3 regions of the Viridibacillus sp. FSL H8-0110 genome follow, and region 3 is predicted to be linked to each of the others. Evidence: a T-box and tRNA genes for the amino acid it is inferred to sense, from the RefSeq annotation. Region 3 holds a T-box; the other regions hold tRNA genes.

Region 1 (7,758 bases), 2.2 Mb from region 3:
ATCCGTCGTGGGCGTAGGAAATTTGAGAGGAGCTGTCCTTAGTACGAGAGGACCGGGATGGACACACCGCTGGTGTACCAGTTGTTCTGCCAAGGGCATCGCTGGGTAGCTATGTGTGGACGGGATAAGTGCTGAAAGCATCTAAGCATGAAGCCCCCCTCAAGATGAGATTTCCCATTACGCAAGTAAGTAAGATCCCTCAAAGACGATGAGGTAGATAGGTTCGAGGTGGAAGTGTGGCGACATACGGAGCTGACGAATACTAATAGATCGAGGACTTAACCAAATTTTACTTAACAAACTTCAATGTAATTTATCCAGTTTTGAGAGAACAAGAAAAACTTATTAAAAAAGTTTAAAAAACACTTGCTTTTAGCTAAGTGAAGTGATATAATAATTCTTGTCTTAAAATAGTCTAGTGACGATAGCAAAGAGGTCACACCCGTTCCCATGCCGAACACGGAAGTTAAGCTCTTTAGCGCCGATGGTAGTTGGGGGTTTCCCCCTGTGAGAGTAGGACGTTGCTAGGCGAATAATATGGAGGATTAGCTCAGCTGGGAGAGCACCTGCCTTACAAGCAGGGGGTCGGCGGTTCGATCCCGTCATCCTCCACCATTTTTCAAATAAACATTGCCGGTGTAGCTCAGTTGGTAGAGCAACTGACTTGTAATCAGTAGGTCGAGGGTTCGACTCCTTTCGCCGGCACCATTCATTTTATTTGAGCCATTAGCTCAGTTGGTAGAGCATCTGACTTTTAATCAGAGGGTCGTAGGTTCGAATCCTACATGGCTCACCATTTTTTAAAAAACATTATATGCGGGTGTGGCGGAACTGGCAGACGCACTAGACTTAGGATCTAGCGCCGCAAGGCGTGGGGGTTCGACTCCCTTCACCCGCACCATAATTTTTAAGTTTATCAGCATATTGCGGAAGTAGTTCAGTGGTAGAACACCACCTTGCCAAGGTGGGGGTCGCGAGTTCGAACCTCGTCTTCCGCTCCAAAATATGCCGGGGTGGCGGAACTGGCAGACGCACAGGACTTAAAATCCTGCGGTAGGTGACTACCGTACCGGTTCGATTCCGGTCCTCGGCACCATTTCTTTTAATTTAATACAAGTGATAATATATGCGCCCGTAGCTCAATTGGATAGAGCGTCTGACTACGGATCAGAAGGTTGTGGATTCGACTTCTGCCGGGCGCGCCATTAACGGGAAGTAGCTCAGCTTGGTAGAGCACTTGGTTTGGGACCAAGGGGTCGCAGGTTCGAATCCTGTCTTCCCGACCATTATTACTTATACCCATACGGGGCCTTAGCTCAGCTGGGAGAGCGCCTGCCTTGCACGCAGGAGGTCAGCGGTTCGATCCCGCTAGGCTCCACCATATATATCTTATGAACCTTGAAAACTGAACATGCAAGACGTTAATCAATAAATGTTTTTGAACATCAACTCTGTTGGTGGATCAAAACAAAAATAGATATCATCTTCGGATGATACGCTAGCAAAGCTAATGAGCTTTCAAACTACTTTTATGGAGAGTTTGATCCTGGCTCAGGACGAACGCTGGCGGCGTGCCTAATACATGCAAGTCGAGCGAATGATGAAGAAGCTTGCTTCTTCTGATTTAGCGGCGGACGGGTGAGTAACACGTGGGCAACCTACCTAGTAGATTGGGATAACTCCGGGAAACCGGGGCTAATACCGAATAATCCATTTTGTCACATGGCAAAATGCTGAAAGGCGGTTTCGGCTGTCACTACTAGATGGGCCCGCGGTGCATTAGCTAGTTGGTGGGGTAACGGCCTACCAAGGCAACGATGCATAGCCGACCTGAGAGGGTGATCGGCCACATTGGGACTGAGACACGGCCCAAACTCCTACGGGAGGCAGCAGTAGGGAATCTTCCACAATGGACGAAAGTCTGATGGAGCAACGCCGCGTGAGTGATGAAGGTTTTCGGATCGTAAAACTCTGTTGTAAGGGAAGAACAAGTACGTTAGTAACTGAACGTACCTTGACGGTACCTTATTAGAAAGCCACGGCTAACTACGTGCCAGCAGCCGCGGTAATACGTAGGTGGCAAGCGTTGTCCGGATTTATTGGGCGTAAAGCGCGCGCAGGTGGTTTCTTAAGTCTGATGTGAAAGCCCACGGCTCAACCGTGGAGGGTCATTGGAAACTGGGAGACTTGAGTGCAGAAGAGGAAAGTGGAATTCCAAGTGTAGCGGTGAAATGCGTAGAGATTTGGAGGAACACCAGTGGCGAAGGCGACTTTCTGGTCTGTAACTGACACTGAGGCGCGAAAGCGTGGGGAGCAAACAGGATTAGATACCCTGGTAGTCCACGCCGTAAACGATGAGTGCTAAGTGTTAGGGGGTTTCCGCCCCTTAGTGCTGCAGCTAACGCATTAAGCACTCCGCCTGGGGAGTACGGCCGCAAGGTTGAAACTCAAAGGAATTGACGGGGGCCCGCACAAGCGGTGGAGCATGTGGTTTAATTCGAAGCAACGCGAAGAACCTTACCAGGTCTTGACATCCCAATGACCGCTCTAGAGATAGAGTTTTCCCTTCGGGGACATTGGTGACAGGTGGTGCATGGTTGTCGTCAGCTCGTGTCGTGAGATGTTGGGTTAAGTCCCGCAACGAGCGCAACCCTTGATCTTAGTTGCCATCATTTAGTTGGGCACTCTAAGGTGACTGCCGGTGACAAACCGGAGGAAGGTGGGGATGACGTCAAATCATCATGCCCCTTATGACCTGGGCTACACACGTGCTACAATGGACGATACAAAGAGTCGCTAACTCGCGAGGGTATGCTAATCTCATAAAATCGTTCTCAGTTCGGATTGTAGGCTGCAACTCGCCTACATGAAGCCGGAATCGCTAGTAATCGTGGATCAGCATGCCACGGTGAATACGTTCCCGGGCCTTGTACACACCGCCCGTCACACCACGAGAGTTTGTAACACCCGAAGTCGGTGAGGTAACCTTTATGGAGCCAGCCGCCGAAGGTGGGATAGATGATTGGGGTGAAGTCGTAACAAGGTAGCCGTATCGGAAGGTGCGGCTGGATCACCTCCTTTCTAAGGATAATTACGGAAACAGATCTTGGATCTGTCGATTAACGTCTTGCGTTCAGTTTTGAAGGTTTATAAAACCTTATATTTTTCCGAAAAAGGGGCCTATAGCTCAGCTGGTTAGAGCGCACGCCTGATAAGCGTGAGGTCGATGGTTCGAGTCCATTTAGGCCCACCATTTTTCTTTTTTTGGGGCCTTAGCTCAGCTGGGAGAGCGCCTGCCTTGCACGCAGGAGGTCAGCGGTTCGATCCCGCTAGGCTCCACCAATATTGTTCTTTGAAAACTGGATAAAACGACATTGAAGCAAATTAAGTAACACATTTTTTATTATTAAGTTTTTTAGGCTTAATAACTAACTTTTAGGTTAAGTTATTAAGGGCGCATGGCGGATGCCTTGGCACTAGGAGCCGAAGAAGGACGGCACTAACACCGATATGCTTCGGGGAGCTGTAAGTGAGCTTTGATCCGGAGATTTCCGAATGGGGGAACCCACTGTTCGTAATGGAGCAGTATCTTGACGTGAATACATAGCGTCTTGATGGCAGACCCAGGGAACTGAAACATCTAAGTACCTGGAGGAAGAGAAAGAAAAATCGATTCCCTGAGTAGCGGCGAGCGAAACGGGAATAGCCCAAACCAAGAGGCTTGCCTCTTGGGGTTGTAGGACACTCTATATGGAGTTACAAAGGAATGAGTTAAACGAAGCGGTCTGGAAAGGCCCGCCAGAGCAGGTAACAGCCCTGTAGTTGAAAGTTCATTCTCTCTTGAGTGTATCCTGAGTACGGCGGAACACGTGAAATTCCGTCGGAATCTGGGAGGACCATCTCCCAAGGCTAAATACTACCTAGTGACCGATAGTGAACCAGTACCGTGAGGGAAAGGTGAAAAGCACCCCGGAAGGGGAGTGAAATAGATCCTGAAACCATGTGCCTACAAGTAGTTAGAGCCCGTTAATGGGTGATAGCGTGCCTTTTGTAGAATGAACCGGCGAGTTACGATTACATGCGAGGTTAAGTTTTAGAAGACGGAGCCGCAGCGAAAGCGAGTCTGAATAGGGCGAATGAGTATGTGGTTGTAGACCCGAAACCAGGTGATCTACCCATGTCCAGGGTGAAGGTAAGGTAACACTTACTGGAGGCCCGAACCCACGTACGTTGAAAAGTGCGGGGATGAGGTGTGGGTAGCGGAGAAATTCCAATCGAACCTGGAGATAGCTGGTTCTCTCCGAAATAGCTTTAGGGCTAGCCTCGTGATAAAGAATCCTGGAGGTAGAGCACTGTTTGAACTAGGGGTCCATCCCGGATTACCGAATTCAGACAAACTCCGAATGCCAGTGATTTATGCACGGGAGTCAGACTGCGAGTGATAAGATCCGTAGTCAAGAGGGAAACAGCCCAGACCACCAGCTAAGGTCCCAAAGTAATTGTTAAGTGGAAAAGGATGTGACGTTGCTTAGACAACCAGGATGTTGGCTCAGAAGCAGCCATCATTTAAAGAGTGCGTAATAGCTCACTGGTCGAGTGACGCTGCGCCGAAAATGTATCGGGGCTAAACAATTCACCGAAGCTGTGGATGGACATCTTAGATGTCCGTGGTAGGAGAGCGTTCTAAGTGCTGTGAAGTCAGACCGGAAGGACTGGTGGAGCGCTTAGAAGTGAGAATGCCGGTATGAGTAGCGAAAGACGGGTGAGAATCCCGTCCACCGAATGACTAAGGTTTCCTGAGGAAGGCTCGTCCGCTCAGGGTTAGTCGGGACCTAAGCCGAGGCCGATAGGCGTAGGCGATGGACAACAGGTTGATATTCCTGTACCACCTATTTACCATTTGAGCAATGGGGGGACGCAGTAGGATAGGGTAAGCATGCTGTTGGTTATGCATGTTCAAGCAGTGAGGCGTGAAATGAGGCAAATCCCATTTCTATAACGTTGAGCTGTGATGACGAGGACGTATGTCCGGAGTTCCTGATTTCACACTGCCAAGAAAAGCCTCTAGCGAGGTAAAAGGTGCCCGTACCGCAAACCGACACAGGTAGTCGAGGAGAGAATCCTAAGGTGTGCGAGAGAACTCTCGTTAAGGAACTCGGCAAAATGACCCCGTAACTTCGGGAGAAGGGGTGCTCTAGTAGGGTGAAAGCCCGAGAGAGCCGCAGTGAATAGGCCCAGGCGACTGTTTAGCAAAAACACAGGTCTCTGCAAAACCGTAAGGTGACGTATAGGGGCTGACGCCTGCCCGGTGCTGGAAGGTTAAGAGGAGTGCTTAGCGCAAGCGAAGGTGCGAATTGAAGCCCCAGTAAACGGCGGCCGTAACTATAACGGTCCTAAGGTAGCGAAATTCCTTGTCGGGTAAGTTCCGACCCGCACGAAAGGCGTAACGATCTGGGCACTGTCTCAACGAGAGACTCGGTGAAATTATAGTACCTGTGAAGATGCAGGTTACCCGCGACAGGACGGAAAGACCCCGTGGAGCTTTACTGTAGCCTGATATTGAATTTTGATACATCTTGTACAGGATAGGTAGGAGCCAGAGATTCCGGAGCGCCAGCTTCGGAGGAGGCGTTGGTGGGATACTACCCTAGATGTATTGAACTTCTAACCCATGCCCCTTAGCGGGGTAGGAGACAGTGTCAGGCGGGCAGTTTGACTGGGGCGGTCGCCTCCTAAAGAGTAACGGAGGCGCCCAAAGGTTCCCTCAGAATGGTTGGAAATCATTCGTAGAGTGTAAAGGCATAAGGGAGCTTGACTGCGAGACCTACAAGTCGAGCAGGGTCGAAAGACGGGCTTAGTGATCCGGTGGTTCCGCATGGAAGGGCCATCGCTCAACGGATAAAAGCTACCCCGGGGATAACAGGCTTATCTCCCCCAAGAGTCCACATCGACGGGGAGGTTTGGCACCTCGATGTCGGCTCATCGCATCCTGGGGCTGTAGTCGGTCCCAAGGGTTGGGCTGTTCGCCCATTAAAGCGGTACGCGAGCTGGGTTCAGAACGTCGTGAGACAGTTCGGTCCCTATCCGTCGTGGGCGTAGGAAATTTGAGAGGAGCTGTCCTTAGTACGAGAGGACCGGGATGGACACACCGCTGGTGTACCAGTTGTTCTGCCAAGGGCATCGCTGGGTAGCTATGTGTGGACGGGATAAGTGCTGAAAGCATCTAAGCATGAAGCCCCCCTCAAGATGAGATTTCCCATTACGCAAGTAAGTAAGATCCCTCAAAGACGATGAGGTAGATAGGTTCGAGGTGGAAGTGTGGCGACATACGGAGCTGACGAATACTAATAGATCGAGGACTTAACCAAATTTTACTTAACAAACTTCAATGTAATTTATCCAGTTTTGAGAGAACAAGAAAAACTTATTAAAAAAGTTTAAAAAACACTTGCTTTTAGCTAAGTGAAGTGATATAATAATTCTTGTCTTAAAATAGTCTAGTGACGATAGCAAAGAGGTCACACCCGTTCCCATGCCGAACACGGAAGTTAAGCTCTTTAGCGCCGATGGTAGTTGGGGGTTTCCCCCTGTGAGAGTAGGACGTTGCTAGGCACATCAAAGCACAGCTGATTTAATCAGTTGTGCTTTTTTATTTAGAAAATAGTTATAATAGGTAGGGTTGTGGAATTCTTGATTTCTCCATATTGCGTATGGAACTTTTTATCATCAGATAATTCGTTTTCAACTTATTTTCATATACAATCGATGTGCAGAGTTATTAGATAAGTATTGAATCACTGAATATCAGCTCCAATTTACAAATCCGCCATTAGCTACTCTTGAGTTGTGTAAAACGGATATAGACAGGCATCCAATTATTGCATTTTATAATTGTGAAATGCTGAGTTTCTTTGTTTTACATAATAATTTGGATGTGTAGTCATATTCAGATAATTCCAATACAATTTTATTAGGCTCATGCTTAACAAATTATTTGTATTATAGAAAAGGTTATGCAACAAACATACTATCTCAGTTACCGATGTATATAAAAGGAAAATATCCGCTTATTAATGGAATAGTTCTAGCAGCTAATGATGGTAATATAGTTGCGCAGGAATTATACAGAAAAGTGGAGTTTGTGTATAAAAGTATAAGAATCCAAATTGAAAATAGTCCACCAATTGTTATGAAAATATCATTTTAATAGCCTTTAGGAGCATAATCGATATATGTTGGTAATCTAACGTTAGATTACGCTTAAAACGCCTTAAAACGCTTAAATAGGGTTTTTATGATAGTTAGAATTGCTGTAAAAAATATAGGTATATTTAAATGCATAATAATTAAAACTTTTTTCCTTAAATAGCTTGAAATGTTTTAATATGCTGTTATAATAATATTTGTGTTCGATAAAAGTAACATCTAAAGAAGCGATAATATTATTGTTCCGAAGTAGCTCAGTGGTAGAGCAATCGGCTGTTAACCGATCGGTCGTAGGTTCGAGTCCTACCTTCGGAGCCATTTTTTTGTCTATGCTTCCATAGCTCAGCAGGTAGAGTGCTTCCATGGTAAGGAAGAGGTCACCGGTTCGAGCCCGGTTGGAAGCTTTCAATTATTTATCCAGAAGTAGAAAAATATCGAATTTTGTTTAGTAAGATGAATTTTTTAATATTTTTTAAATAAAGTATTGCATTTTTATTTAAATAGTGTTAATATAATTCTTGTCCTGTTTTAAGCAGTACAGCATTAATGGCC
Region 2 (7,758 bases), 1.7 Mb from region 3:
TGGGGGAGATAAGCCTGTTATCCCCGGGGTAGCTTTTATCCGTTGAGCGATGGCCCTTCCATGCGGAACCACCGGATCACTAAGCCCGTCTTTCGACCCTGCTCGACTTGTAGGTCTCGCAGTCAAGCTCCCTTATGCCTTTACACTCTACGAATGATTTCCAACCATTCTGAGGGAACCTTTGGGCGCCTCCGTTACTCTTTAGGAGGCGACCGCCCCAGTCAAACTGCCCGCCTGACACTGTCTCCTACCCCGCTAAGGGGCATGGGTTAGAAGTTCAATACATCTAGGGTAGTATCCCACCAACGCCTCCTCCGAAGCTGGCGCTCCGGAATCTCTGGCTCCTACCTATCCTGTACAAGATGTATCAAAATTCAATATCAGGCTACAGTAAAGCTCCACGGGGTCTTTCCGTCCTGTCGCGGGTAACCTGCATCTTCACAGGTACTATAATTTCACCGAGTCTCTCGTTGAGACAGTGCCCAGATCGTTACGCCTTTCGTGCGGGTCGGAACTTACCCGACAAGGAATTTCGCTACCTTAGGACCGTTATAGTTACGGCCGCCGTTTACTGGGGCTTCAATTCGCACCTTCGCTTGCGCTAAGCACTCCTCTTAACCTTCCAGCACCGGGCAGGCGTCAGCCCCTATACGTCACCTTACGGTTTTGCAGAGACCTGTGTTTTTGCTAAACAGTCGCCTGGGCCTATTCACTGCGGCTCTCTCGGGCTTTCACCCTACTAGAGCACCCCTTCTCCCGAAGTTACGGGGTCATTTTGCCGAGTTCCTTAACGAGAGTTCTCTCGCACACCTTAGGATTCTCTCCTCGACTACCTGTGTCGGTTTGCGGTACGGGCACCTTTTACCTCGCTAGAGGCTTTTCTTGGCAGTGTGAAATCAGGAACTCCGGACATACGTCCTCGTCATCACAGCTCAACGTTATAGAAATGGGATTTGCCTCATTTCACGCCTCACTGCTTGAACATGCATAACCAACAGCATGCTTACCCTATCCTACTGCGTCCCCCCATTGCTCAAATGGTAAATAGGTGGTACAGGAATATCAACCTGTTGTCCATCGCCTACGCCTATCGGCCTCGGCTTAGGTCCCGACTAACCCTGAGCGGACGAGCCTTCCTCAGGAAACCTTAGTCATTCGGTGGACGGGATTCTCACCCGTCTTTCGCTACTCATACCGGCATTCTCACTTCTAAGCGCTCCACCAGTCCTTCCGGTCTGACTTCACAGCACTTAGAACGCTCTCCTACCACGGACATCTAAGATGTCCATCCACAGCTTCGGTGAATTGTTTAGCCCCGATACATTTTCGGCGCAGCGTCACTCGACCAGTGAGCTATTACGCACTCTTTAAATGATGGCTGCTTCTGAGCCAACATCCTGGTTGTCTAAGCAACGTCACATCCTTTTCCACTTAACAATTACTTTGGGACCTTAGCTGGTGGTCTGGGCTGTTTCCCTCTTGACTACGGATCTTATCACTCGCAGTCTGACTCCCGTGCATAAATCACTGGCATTCGGAGTTTGTCTGAATTCGGTAATCCGGGATGGACCCCTAGTTCAAACAGTGCTCTACCTCCAGGATTCTTTATCACGAGGCTAGCCCTAAAGCTATTTCGGAGAGAACCAGCTATCTCCAGGTTCGATTGGAATTTCTCCGCTACCCACACCTCATCCCCGCACTTTTCAACGTACGTGGGTTCGGGCCTCCAGTAAGTGTTACCTTACCTTCACCCTGGACATGGGTAGATCACCTGGTTTCGGGTCTACAACCACATACTCATTCGCCCTATTCAGACTCGCTTTCGCTGCGGCTCCGTCTTCTAAAACTTAACCTCGCATGTAATCGTAACTCGCCGGTTCATTCTACAAAAGGCACGCTATCACCCATTAACGGGCTCTAACTACTTGTAGGCACATGGTTTCAGGATCTATTTCACTCCCCTTCCGGGGTGCTTTTCACCTTTCCCTCACGGTACTGGTTCACTATCGGTCACTAGGTAGTATTTAGCCTTGGGAGATGGTCCTCCCAGATTCCGACGGAATTTCACGTGTTCCGCCGTACTCAGGATACACTCAAGAGAGAATGAACTTTCAACTACAGGGCTGTTACCTGCTCTGGCGGGCCTTTCCAGACCGCTTCGTTTAACTCATTCCTTTGTAACTCCATATAGAGTGTCCTACAACCCCAAGAGGCAAGCCTCTTGGTTTGGGCTATTCCCGTTTCGCTCGCCGCTACTCAGGGAATCGATTTTTCTTTCTCTTCCTCCAGGTACTTAGATGTTTCAGTTCCCTGGGTCTGCCATCAAGACGCTATGTATTCACGTCAAGATACTGCTCCATTACGAACAGTGGGTTCCCCCATTCGGAAATCTCCGGATCAAAGCTCACTTACAGCTCCCCGAAGCATATCGGTGTTAGTGCCGTCCTTCTTCGGCTCCTAGTGCCAAGGCATCCGCCATGCGCCCTTAATAACTTAACCTAAAAGTTAGTTATTAAGCCTAAAAAACTTAATAATAAAAAATGTGTTACTTAATTTGCTTCAATGTCGTTTTATCCAGTTTTCAAAGAACAATATTGGTGGAGCCTAGCGGGATCGAACCGCTGACCTCCTGCGTGCAAGGCAGGCGCTCTCCCAGCTGAGCTAAGGCCCCAAAAAAAGAAAATATGGTGGGCCTAAATGGACTCGAACCATCGACCTCACGCTTATCAGGCGTGCGCTCTAACCAGCTGAGCTATAGGCCCCTTTTGGGAAAATATATAATTGAAGTATGAACCTTCAAAACTGAACGCAAGACGTTAATCGACAGATCCAAGATCTGTTTCCGTAATTATCCTTAGAAAGGAGGTGATCCAGCCGCACCTTCCGATACGGCTACCTTGTTACGACTTCACCCCAATCATCTATCCCACCTTCGGCGGCTGGCTCCATAAAGGTTACCTCACCGACTTCGGGTGTTACAAACTCTCGTGGTGTGACGGGCGGTGTGTACAAGGCCCGGGAACGTATTCACCGTGGCATGCTGATCCACGATTACTAGCGATTCCGGCTTCATGTAGGCGAGTTGCAGCCTACAATCCGAACTGAGAACGATTTTATGAGATTAGCATACCCTCGCGAGTTAGCGACTCTTTGTATCGTCCATTGTAGCACGTGTGTAGCCCAGGTCATAAGGGGCATGATGATTTGACGTCATCCCCACCTTCCTCCGGTTTGTCACCGGCAGTCACCTTAGAGTGCCCAACTAAATGATGGCAACTAAGATCAAGGGTTGCGCTCGTTGCGGGACTTAACCCAACATCTCACGACACGAGCTGACGACAACCATGCACCACCTGTCACCAATGTCCCCGAAGGGAAAACTCTATCTCTAGAGCGGTCATTGGGATGTCAAGACCTGGTAAGGTTCTTCGCGTTGCTTCGAATTAAACCACATGCTCCACCGCTTGTGCGGGCCCCCGTCAATTCCTTTGAGTTTCAACCTTGCGGCCGTACTCCCCAGGCGGAGTGCTTAATGCGTTAGCTGCAGCACTAAGGGGCGGAAACCCCCTAACACTTAGCACTCATCGTTTACGGCGTGGACTACCAGGGTATCTAATCCTGTTTGCTCCCCACGCTTTCGCGCCTCAGTGTCAGTTACAGACCAGAAAGTCGCCTTCGCCACTGGTGTTCCTCCAAATCTCTACGCATTTCACCGCTACACTTGGAATTCCACTTTCCTCTTCTGCACTCAAGTCTCCCAGTTTCCAATGACCCTCCACGGTTGAGCCGTGGGCTTTCACATCAGACTTAAGAAACCACCTGCGCGCGCTTTACGCCCAATAAATCCGGACAACGCTTGCCACCTACGTATTACCGCGGCTGCTGGCACGTAGTTAGCCGTGGCTTTCTAATAAGGTACCGTCAAGGTACGTTCAGTTACTAACGTACTTGTTCTTCCCTTACAACAGAGTTTTACGATCCGAAAACCTTCATCACTCACGCGGCGTTGCTCCATCAGACTTTCGTCCATTGTGGAAGATTCCCTACTGCTGCCTCCCGTAGGAGTTTGGGCCGTGTCTCAGTCCCAATGTGGCCGATCACCCTCTCAGGTCGGCTATGCATCGTTGCCTTGGTAGGCCGTTACCCCACCAACTAGCTAATGCACCGCGGGCCCATCTAGTAGTGACAGCCGAAACCGCCTTTCAGCATTTTGCCATGTGACAAAATGGATTATTCGGTATTAGCCCCGGTTTCCCGGAGTTATCCCAATCTACTAGGTAGGTTGCCCACGTGTTACTCACCCGTCCGCCGCTAAATCAGAAGAAGCAAGCTTCTTCATCATTCGCTCGACTTGCATGTATTAGGCACGCCGCCAGCGTTCGTCCTGAGCCAGGATCAAACTCTCCATAAAAGTAGTTTGAAAGCTCATTAGCTTTGCTAGCGTATCATCCGAAGATGATATCTATTTTCGTTTTGAACACCAACAGAGTTGATGTTCAAAAACATTTATTGATTAACGTCTTGCATGTTCAGTTTTCAAGGTTCATTTTGTTGTTATTGTAATCGCTTGTTGCAGCGACTTTAATATCTTAACATCTTTCATTTTTGATGTCAATAACTTTTTTGAAAAAGTTTTTTGAGTGAAAGTTTTAAGTTTTAACAACACGTCTTAGCGACAATTAATATAATACAATAGTGTCGATACTCATGTCAACACTTTTTCTAAAAAAATCCGAGGCGTTTTAAACGCCTCAATTAATATACAACTATTCAGCGATTTCTTCAACCTTATAATCTCTATGATATATGTTATTTCCTTTAGTCTCTACACGCTCTACAGAGATGTAGCCTTTATCTATTAAGTATTCGATGAAAACTTCAAGGTTAACTGAATAGTTTTTCAGCTCCTCTTGTTCATGCAATTCTTGAATTGTCCAAAAGTCTTTCTTAGACATTACTTCTATTACATGTGTTGCTCCATCTGCAGTACGAGAATGAATAAAGAACTCGCTTGCTAAAAATAATAACTCTAATCGTTTATCCAACGATTCTTCACTTGTAATAAGTTCTTCATATAATTTATAAATGGCTGGATCAATTTGTTTTACTTGCGACCACACTGTAACCTCAGGGTACATTCCTTTATCCATTACAGCAAGTCGAGCTAAATGATGCAATGATTCAACAACATGATTATAGGCATCTAAGTAATTTTTCTCTTCGAAACATACTTTACCTTCTAAGTATCTTCGTATAAGCTTTGCAAACTCAATACCCATTTTAATTTTCCGACCATAAAAAGGGAACTCCTTCAGTTCCTTTTTTAAATTAAAAAGATACTCATTACGATCGAATAATACTTTTCCAAAGAATAGCCAGTCGACTATCTTCTTATTAGTTCCTACTAATAACCATTTGTTTAACTGCTTCTCCGTAATAATGTGCATAGCAGCTTTTTTATCTTTAAATGTATAATGTTTCGTAAAGACTGGTCGGTCACTTTGTTTTGTAATAATAAGAAGTACCGTATCAAATGTATCTGTTATCGGGCTAACTTCTTCCCTTTTTTCTATTAAAATTACACCTATTGTATTCGGGTGACTTGCTCGTTCTTGGTATATGGGTCGTAGTAGCTGCTCCATAATGATCCTCCTATAGTCAATAGTCAATTTACTCTGTCTTAAACGTTCGACAAAAATAATAAGATTCCTGCATAAAATTTTCACTTCATATTACGATATCATTTTGTGTTATAGTATGTTGTAGATTAGGAGGCTTACAAATGAAACCATATAAAAATAAGATAAATAAAATCCGTTCATTTGCTTTATCTCTCATATTTATAGGCTTTATCATCATGTACGGCGCCATTTTCTTCAGAGAACACCAATGGTTAGTTATTATCTTCATGACACTAGGTATCCTCTGTATTCTTGGAAGTACTTTTGTATATGGATGGATTGGATTCCTTTCAACCCGAGCGGTATTAGTAGAATGTCCGGGGTGCCATAAACACACAAAAGTGCTTGGACGTGTAGATATGTGTATGTATTGCAATGAACCACTTACTTTAGATCCTTCATTAGAAGGACAAGAGTTTGATCAATCATTAAACAATCGCACAAAGCGTAATGATTAATGCCTTCACCCCGTTACTAAATTGTAACGGGGGTTTTTTATTGAAAAAACATTAAATAGTTTACCATAAAAAGAAGCTACCTATGTGTCATTCTTGACAGTTAAGTAGCTCCCTTACTTATTGAACTTTCGTAGCTTGCTCAGAACACGTCGGACAAGTTCCGTAAATTTCCATTCTGTGCGAGTTGATTTTGAAGCCAGTGACATGAGCGGCGAAATGTTCAACCTCATCAAGTCCTGGGTAATGGAAATCTACAATCTTCCCACAACCTTCACAAATAATGTGATAGTGCTTATTTGTAACAAAATCAAAACGACTTGCGCTATCACCATATGTTAATTCTTTCACTAAACCTGATTCTCGGAATACACGAAGATTATTATAAACCGTTGCTACACTCATATTAGGGAATTTCCCTTCAAGTGCTTTGTATATTTCATCAGCTGTTGGATGTGACATTGTTTCGATTAAGTACTCTAAAATAGCATGACGTTGGGGGGTGATCCTTACGCCTGTTGTCTTTAGCGTGTCTAGAGCGCTTTTCAATTGCACTTCAGTCATCGCCATGCACCTCAATTCATAAAAATTATTAGTTTATAATTGTTATAATTAGTTTACTTAAAAACTAGGGCAAATGTCAACATATCCATCTATGAGTCACCTTTTTGTTCTGGTTTTTAATAAGGATAATTTACTAAGCATCAAAAATTAGCTCTAATTATCAAAAATATATCATTTTATTCCTTGTATCATTCTCAATTGCTCCTAGTTAATGATACTTTCACCTACAACTATAAAAGTTCCTGACTAATAACCTCTGGTAATATCCATTTTGTTAATAAGGTCTGTATCTCCCTCTAGCCACTTTGTTAAGTTAGGTTTGAAAATCTCTAAACTACGCTCCAAATACCTAGAAGAATGACTTGAGACATGAGGCGAAACAGTAACAGTACTCATCTGCCAAAAAGGATGATCTGCTGGTAACGGTTCTTCTTCATATACATCTAAAACTGCATGTGCGATTTCTCCTGCATTCAATGCGTTTATCAATACATCTGTGGATACTAAATCGCCGCGGCCAAAGTTCATGAATAATGCACTACCTTTCATCGCTTTGAAATGTTCACTATTTAATAAATGTTGTGTATCTGGAGTACTTGGTAAGACCGAAATAACTATATCAGCACTTGGTAATTCCTTTAGCAATGCACTAAAAGAAATCATATCATCCATATAATCTGCCGTATTTCCTGAGCGATTACACCCTATAGTATGTACGCCAAAAGCTTGCAACAATCGGCCAATCTCGGAACCAATTGCACCCGGTCCTAAAATAAGAGCGGTAGAACCATGAAGTTCCGTTGCTTTAGACTTACGGTTCCATTCAGTTTTTTGCTCTTGTTCATAGATCCATGCGAGTCCACGTTTATATGATAGAATGTGGGCAAGTACAGATTCTGCCATCGGGACTTTATGAATGCCACGTACATTAGAAACAACAATACCACGTTCAGCAATTTCCTTTTGAGGCATTTTCTCTATCCCTGCCGAAGCAACCATTATCCATTTTAGCTTCTTCGCTAACCTTATTTGCTCCGCTTCAATATCTTCACCATAAG
Region 3 (7,758 bases):
ACTACGTACATACCAATTGAGAAGAAAACGATGTTCCATGGTGCCCCTTTAATAACTGTTCCGGTATTAACGGCTTTACTTCTTCTAGCCATTATTAGAAAGAACAATGCAACAAGGATTGCAATAAATGATACAGGAATACCAATAGCTTCACTTGAAAAGTAACCAATTAGCAGTATTCCTAATACGTACCACGATAAACGAAACATTGTGACATCACGAATTGCATCAACAGGTTTCTTTAATACTGTTGGGTTATAATTCTTCGGAATAACTTTACGGAATAATAAAATCAATACTATAACACTTGCAATAAGTGCAAAGAAATTGGGGATAATCATTCGTGATGCATACTCAGAGAAACTAATATTGAAAAAGTCCGCCGATACTATATTTACCAAATTACTTACGACTAAGGGCAAAGAGGTTGTATCAGCAATAAATCCACTTGCTATTATAAACGGAAATACTTTTTTACCGTCAAACTGTAGGTTTCGAACCATAGCCAATACAATGGGAGTTAGAATAAGGGCTGCACCATCATTTGCAAAAAATGCTGCTACTAATGCTCCTAGAACAGTGACATAGATAAACATTCTAAGACCATTTCCTTTTGCTGCCCTAGCCATATGAAGTGCAGACCATTCAAAGAAACCTATTTCATCTTATATGAGTGAAATAATGATAATTGCTATAAAAGTTAACGTCGCATTCCAAACGATCGATGTAACATCTAATACATCAGTAAAATCCACTACTCCTAAAATTAATGCAATGATGGCTCCACCACATGCAGACCACCCTATAGACAATCCTTTTGGCTGCCAAATGACTAGTACAAGTGTTACTAAAAAAATCAAAGACGCTAATATTGCCAATTTCTATGTCCAACCTTCCATTTTCAACAAGAAATTCATAAGACCTGTATTTCTAATTGTAATAATTTATTGTCCTGACTATAAATGTTGTCTATCAAGCTCTACTCGAATGGATTACACAAGTTTATGCTTCGTAATCCTCTTCTTACTTCTATAACTATATCAACATATATTAATAAGTGAAAGAGCCTCGTTTTGATAAGACTAACAAAACAGGCTCTTTCTTATTTTTATTTTAATTTGTGCTATTTAATCGGATTTTCGCATTTTTTAGCATCCCGAAAGCTAGCCCCATCATTAAACCAATACCCGTGATAATAAAGAATAATAATCCAATACTCTCTTTTAGAACGACCATTTGTAAAATAACCCCTACTAACGCACCTAATGTTAAACCGATGAACATAAATGCTGCGTAATATAGCCCTATTGCTTCCTCAATATTTGGTTCGAGATATTGCATCCATTTAGCATTTCTATCTAGCATAGGATTGTCTGGATTTTCAACTGCAAACGATGCCTTAGCTTTTTCAAATGCATCTGCTTCAGAAATGCCTTCTTCTATCATTAAATCTTGAATATAATCGTCCATATAACTCATTAACTCTTCTTGTGCTTCATTATTCTTTTGTGAAGACCATTTAAATTTAGCAGCAGTCTTCTTCGCCTCCCCTAATGTTTGATTCGCTTGAATCGCAAGTTCTTCAAAGTATGTAAGCTCTTTACTATCACTTACACTTAGCTTGGTATTCTGCTTCACGAATTGATTGATTTTGTTTTTCGTTTCTTTACTTAGTGTCATGTTACTCGACTCCTTCCAAAAATTGATCCATTAATTGTTTCATGAAAAGCCATTCCGCTTTTTTATGGGTTAAATACTCTTTTCCTGTATTCGAGAGATGATAGTACTTTCTTCTAGCCGCTGCACTTCCTTCTTGCCAATAACTCGTTACATAGCCATTTTTCTCTAAACGTTTAAAAGATAAATACAAAGTTCCTTCTTTTATTTCGAATGAATTCTTGCTTTGTTTTTTAACTTCTTTACTCAGATCATAACCATACATATCGTCATGGTAAAGCAAGCTTAAAATGATTGTGTCTATATAACCTCGTAATATCTCCTTATCAATTTCCACGTAATTCTCTCCTTCAACAATACCTTGCTTTGTTAGGTACAAACAGATTATAAAACATTCATACCTTATAAAGCAATGTATAAATTAAAGTAAGGTATAAAAAGTTCCTTCTTTTAAGATTGAAACAATGCTCCATAATGGTTCAATAGGCAAAAAAAAACGTTTATAAAGCGTTAATCTACGCTGTACAAACGTACAAACGGTTTTTTTATGTGAAATTGAAAAAAATGATAATTTCCAAAACAAAGGGATTATCTGCATTTTTCTAGAAATTAAAAATATACTTGCACTAAAGTGAGGAGTGAAGGTATTATCATTAAACTCAAAAGAAGTTTACCTTATATAGTGAATGTGTTTTTTACGATGATCTATTATTTCTTATTACTGTTATTGTATCTTCAAGATGTGATCAGTGGAGTTTCTTTTGTCGTTATTTTATTGCTTAGCTTAATCATTTTATCGATTGCGCTTATTGTGTATCGGAAAAAATGTGCTATCAAACGAAAAGTCGTGTTAATTACATTGTTGATGGCCCTACTATTTTGTTACGAAATACCTCTGATATTTTATGATGCATACACACATGCTGCATACAGATATACAGATCCTTTAGAAGTATACGAAGGTTCAGGAATCTATTTAATAGGGGTAAATCGAGTTGATTTCCAATTTACTGAAAACAAAAACGCTGTTATAGACCTTTTAAAAGAACAACAAATAGACTATCTGGATATTACTAAAATCACCAATTCGGACCGGTACGGAAGTAAGAACCGACAATTATTGAAGTGGTTCCATCTTGGGAAAGATAGCGTAGAACAAATGAGAGAAAACGTGAATCATTTTTTAGGACAAGAGCATGGAAGGATTAACAAATTTTTAAATAACGATCATATTGATGGAAGTAGCGCTGGGTTAGGTTTAGCGTTAACAGGACTTATTGTGAGGGGCGATTTGCAAAATGACTTAAAGATTGCTGTTACAGGGGCAATTAGCGAAACGGGAGACGTATTAGCCATAGGGATTTTAAAAGAAAAAATGCAAATTGCTGAAAAATCCGGTTTTTCATTGATGATCGTTCCAAGTGCAAATAGAAAAGAAGCTTTGGAAATTCAGCAGAAACAAAATTTAAACATGCAAATTCTTGATGTGGCACATGTAGAAGAAGCAGTTCGACTGATTAATGAATTGAACGATACAAGTAATGAACAAAATAAATAAGGAATTCTATATTGCTGCTTATAAACAATACAGGATGCTTAAGTGTCTATCTACAATAGAGAAGTTGAGAAACATTCGACTTGATTAGCAAGACGAATCTATAAAACTAATTCAAATGATGCACCTTAGTTTCTTTTATGTAAACATGCTACTCATGGTTGAATGTCTAATAAAATCCAGTTTAATAGGGGCAAAACTACTATCAAAATTAATATGATTATTATCCAAATTACTGTATTTCTTTTCATTCCATTATCACCTCTTAAATAATTTGTACCTATCCTCTAATTATTCTATCTATAAACTGTATAACATTTACATAATAGTCCAATTAAGCTATGATAAGTACTATTATGTAATTAGAAAGAAGGTGTAAAATGGGAGTTATTGGGATTATAATTATTTGCGCGATTTTTGCTGTATTTGAAGCTGTACGAAGATTAAATAATAATGTTCTAGAGCAAACAGAAGAAATAAAAAAAATAGGTGACGAACTAAAAGAACTTCGTAAACGGCTGTAGCACAAATTTTAATTACATAAATGCGAAGTTTCCTTCTTTATCTTATTTACTTTGAATACCCAATACTAACTTAAGGGAGTTTCGCTTCTTTTTCAACTTCTTTAAACCTTCCTTTGAATCTAGGATTACTACCGTTTTAAATAACCAAATTCGAAGATAAACCGATTTTAAAATAATCGGTCCTATTATACCTCGTTCCTCAAATTCAGAACCGTCCTCTAATTCTATCTCTGTCCTAACAATCCACGTGTTGCCAATTCCTATTTCAATAAATTTCATTTTTGATCACCGCTTCACATTTGTTAATCACTAAATGTAAATAGTATTTGTTGTCTTACCTATCGGAAAAAAATAGATTGTTAAAAATAATAGTAACATATCAAAACTCAAACCTTATTCCAAGAAGTGACAAATATTTATAAAAATTATATTAATTTTCCTTTATTCGTCCTAAAATGTATAGTTTCTGCAATAAAAATACAGGTGAATAAACCTTCACAAACGCTTATGTATCAATGGTTCTAAAGTATTCATTCGCATATTTTGGTTGCTTTGAGCGTTCATGAAAAATAGATTTGTGTATCTCTGTGTTCTAAAACGTTATAGTGTAACACACTTTTTCTATTAAATTCGCTATTTTATTTATAGATTCTTTTGAATTTATAATATACTTTTTAGATTACACTATTTTCAGTTATCCCATTTAACAAAACTTTCATTTTTGTATAATTAAATTTCACTATTCTCTATCTACATTATCTAAACTCTAAATATCCAGGTTTCTACAACAATAAACTAGTATCATCCCTCCCCTTCTTTCATTTCCTTTAATGTGTAGATACCTTCTTTAATAATTTGACAATTTTTTTCTGTTCTGTTACGATAATTCTCAATAAAAGCATACAAATTCGTTGATGAGAAAGAGTAGCGTTACATCTTATTCCCTAGAGAGCTGACAGATCGGTGCAAGTCAGTGTTTAAGTGTAATGTGAAGATCCTCTCTGAGAAGATAGTCTGAAGATTCAGTAGGTCTATCCGGGTGTCCGCCGTTAAAAGGAACACGTATGATTGTACGTTGCTGAGTGCTATTGAGCGGTTTTCAATAGAATTAGGGTGGTATCGCGGTTAACCCCGTCCCTTACTTGGGACGGGGTTTTTTGTATGTTTTTATATAATTTAGTATTGGAGCGATATCAATGAATTCGATTGAAGGTAAAGAAAATACAGTACAACGTGAACAACGCATTCGTAACCTCTGGACAGAACAAGATACTTTTCAAGCTTCTGTTGATGCAAGAGAAGGAAGCACACCGTTTGTTTTTTATGAAGGTCCACCAACTGCAAACGGTCTACCCCATGTAGGCCATGCATTTGGCAGAACGATTAAAGATGTTGTGGCACGTTATAAAACGATGCAAGGATTCCAAGTAGAAAGAAAAGCAGGCTGGGATACACACGGTCTTCCTGTAGAACTAGGTGTTGAAAAGCAACTAGGTATTTCGGGTAAACAAGAGATTGAACGTTATGGTATAGAGCCATTTATTAAGAAATGTAAGGAAAGTGTCTTCACTTACGAGAAGAAATGGCGTTCATTTACCGAAGAATTAGGTTATTGGGTTGATATGGATGAACCTTATATGACATTAAGCAATGACTATATCGAAAGTGTATGGCACATCTTGAGTAAAGTGCATAAAGACAACTTGTTATATAAAGGGCATCGTGTTTCACCTTACTGCCCTAGCTGCCAAACATCATTAAGTTCACATGAGGTCGCACAAGGCTATAAAGATGTAAAAGATTTATCTGCTACAGTGAAATTCAAATTAGCTGATAAAGAAAATGAATTCTTCTTAGGTTGGACGACAACACCTTGGACTTTACCTGCTAACGTAGCACTTGCTATGAATTCAGAATTAACTTATGTAAGAGTTAAAAAAGAATCAGAGATCTTCATTGTCGCAAAATCATTAGTTGAAAAAGTGCTAGGTGAAGATGTTGAAGTTCTAAGTGAGCATAAAGGACATGAATTTGAAGGGATACGTTATTTGCCTCCATTCAATTATGCAACTGTCGAAAAAGGACATATCGTTGTCTTAGCTGAATACGTAACGGAGAGCAGTGGTACCGGTATCGTTCATATTGCACCGGCCTATGGTGAAGATGACTATAAAACTATTCAACAAAATGGCTTATCTTTTGTGAATATAGTCGACTTGCAAGGTCGTTACACAGCAGAGGTAGTTGATCTTGAGGGCAGATTTGTAAAAGACTGTGATGTAGATATTATTAAAATGCTTTCTGAAAAAGGTCTGCTATTTAGCAAAGAAAAGTATGAGCATAGCTACCCACACTGCTGGCGTTGCGATTCACCGCTTCTTTACTATGCGACAGATAGCTGGTTTATCAATATGTCGTCACTGAAAGAGCAAATGCTTGCGAATAACGAAATAGTCACTTGGTATCCTGAGCATATCAAAAACGGGCGTTTTGGAAACTTCCTTGAAAATCTAGTGGATTGGAATATTAGCCGAAACCGCTACTGGGGTACCCCATTAAATGTATGGATTTGTGATGATTGTGGCTATGAAGTAGCTCCTGGTAGCATTGAAGAATTAAAAGAGATCGCTACAACTAATTTAGATGATGGTATAGAGCTTCATAAGCCTTATATTGATGATGTCCAGTGCGCTTGCCCTAAATGTCATGGACAGATGGAACGAACGCCAGAAGTTATTGACGTTTGGTTTGACAGCGGTTCAATGCCATTTGCGCAACACCACTATCCATTTGATAACAAAGAGAAGTTTAAAAAACAATTCCCTGCAGATGTAATTATAGAAGGTATTGACCAAACACGGGGCTTCTTCTATAGCCTATTAGCAGTTTCTACCCTATTTACTGGGCAGGCACCATATAAAAACGTCTTATCATTAGGTCATGTATTAGATGAGAACGGCCAGAAAATGTCGAAGAGTAAAGGCAACGCCCTAGATCCAGTTGAATTGATTCAAGAATACGGTGCTGATGCTCTACGTTGGGCATTCTTGATCGATAGTTCCCCTTGGAATCCTAAACGATTCTCGAAAAAGACCGTGCAAGATGCAAAATCAAAACTAGTTGAAACATTAGATAATACGTATAAATTTTATGCTATGTATGCGAAAATTGATGGATTTGAATATGATTCAAATCAAACAGGCAAGAAAACAATCTTAGATCAATGGATGCTTTCTCGTTTGCATAATACAGTCAAAGTTGTAGAAGAGTTTATGAATGAGTTCCAATTTACAGCTGCTACAAGAGAGATTGCAGCGTTAGTTGATGAAGTGAGTAATTGGTATGTAAGACGTTCTAGAAATCGTTTCTGGGCTTCAGGTCTATCAGAAGACAAAAAAGCAGCTTACTCTACCCTATTTGAGACATTAAGTACAGTTAGCCGCTTACTAGCACCTTTTGTACCTTATATCGCAGAGGATATTCACTTAAAACTACACAACAGTAGTGTACATCTGCAAGACTACCCAAAAGCGGATAAAACAGTCATTAATCCGGAGCTAGAAAAAGATATGGCAACAATTTTGAAAATAGTGGAATTCGGAAGAAGTATTCGTAATAGTACTTCATTAAAAACCAAGCAACCGCTTCATCAAATCATCGTTTGGCAAAATGGAGACTCTAGTTCATTAGATGCTTATACAAATATCATAAAAGATGAATTAAACGTCAAGACGGTTACATTTGCTAATGATATCACTAAATATGAATCAGCTAGCTTCAAACTGAATTTCAAAACGGCTGGGGCTGCATTTGGTAAAGCGGTCAATTCCTTTAAGCAATATGTAGAAAATATGCCGGAAGAAGAAAAACAAACAATTCTTTCTCAAGGCGAAGTACAAATTAATGTAAATGAAAACAGCTATACTTTAAAATCTGAGCACATTCTTGTAGAATCTGCTGTAACACCTGGTTTTGAGCTAGCTGGTGATCAGCAATTAAAAG

Evidence for each region. A T-box is a leader RNA that pairs with one kind of tRNA and senses whether it is charged. The one in region 3 lies ahead of ileS (isoleucine--tRNA ligase), so its partner is inferred to be a tRNA-Ile.
Region 1: it encodes a tRNA-Ile, which carries the amino acid that the T-box ahead of ileS (isoleucine--tRNA ligase) is inferred to sense. The anticodon was not compared.
Region 2: it encodes a tRNA-Ile, which carries the amino acid that the T-box ahead of ileS (isoleucine--tRNA ligase) is inferred to sense. The anticodon was not compared.

The regions. Positions count from the first base shown of each region.
Region 1 is NZ_JBBOPJ010000001.1:103,509-111,266, forward strand. It holds rRNA gene MHH98_RS00490 (23S ribosomal RNA) at 1-286, shown strand, start outside; rRNA gene rrf (5S ribosomal RNA) at 415-530, shown strand; tRNA gene MHH98_RS00500 (tRNA-Val) at 540-615, shown strand; tRNA gene MHH98_RS00505 (tRNA-Thr) at 633-708, shown strand; tRNA gene MHH98_RS00510 (tRNA-Lys) at 721-796, shown strand; tRNA gene MHH98_RS00515 (tRNA-Leu) at 817-901, shown strand; tRNA gene MHH98_RS00520 (tRNA-Gly) at 927-1,001, shown strand; tRNA gene MHH98_RS00525 (tRNA-Leu) at 1,008-1,096, shown strand; tRNA gene MHH98_RS00530 (tRNA-Arg) at 1,129-1,205, shown strand; tRNA gene MHH98_RS00535 (tRNA-Pro) at 1,210-1,286, shown strand; tRNA gene MHH98_RS00540 (tRNA-Ala) at 1,306-1,381, shown strand; rRNA gene MHH98_RS00545 (16S ribosomal RNA) at 1,529-3,081, shown strand; tRNA gene MHH98_RS00550 (tRNA-Ile) at 3,177-3,253, shown strand; tRNA gene MHH98_RS00555 (tRNA-Ala) at 3,267-3,342, shown strand; rRNA gene MHH98_RS00560 (23S ribosomal RNA) at 3,439-6,368, shown strand; rRNA gene rrf (5S ribosomal RNA) at 6,497-6,612, shown strand; tRNA gene MHH98_RS00570 (tRNA-Asn) at 7,450-7,524, shown strand; tRNA gene MHH98_RS00575 (tRNA-Thr) at 7,538-7,610, shown strand; tRNA gene MHH98_RS00580 (tRNA-Glu) at 7,755-7,758, shown strand, end outside.
Region 2 is NZ_JBBOPJ010000001.1:606,424-614,181, reverse strand. It holds rRNA gene MHH98_RS03005 (23S ribosomal RNA) at 1-2,499, opposite strand, end outside; tRNA gene MHH98_RS03000 (tRNA-Ala) at 2,596-2,671, opposite strand; tRNA gene MHH98_RS02995 (tRNA-Ile) at 2,686-2,762, opposite strand; rRNA gene MHH98_RS02990 (16S ribosomal RNA) at 2,859-4,411, opposite strand; gene MHH98_RS02985 (nucleotidyltransferase-like protein) at 4,767-5,642, opposite strand; gene MHH98_RS02980 (YgzB family protein) at 5,783-6,139, shown strand; gene perR (peroxide-responsive transcriptional repressor PerR) at 6,257-6,700, opposite strand; gene MHH98_RS02970 (D-2-hydroxyacid dehydrogenase) at 6,947-7,758, opposite strand, start outside.
Region 3 is NZ_JBBOPJ010000001.1:2,266,064-2,273,821, reverse strand. It holds partial or broken gene MHH98_RS11375 (arsenic transporter) at 1-878, opposite strand, end outside; gene MHH98_RS11370 (hypothetical protein) at 1,114-1,680, opposite strand; gene MHH98_RS11365 (PadR family transcriptional regulator) at 1,682-2,014, opposite strand; gene MHH98_RS11360 (S16 family serine protease) at 2,378-3,235, shown strand; gene MHH98_RS11355 (hypothetical protein) at 3,613-3,756, shown strand; gene MHH98_RS11350 (DUF3977 family protein) at 3,799-4,035, opposite strand; T-box leader at 4,659-4,898, shown strand; gene ileS (isoleucine--tRNA ligase) at 4,953-7,758, shown strand, end outside.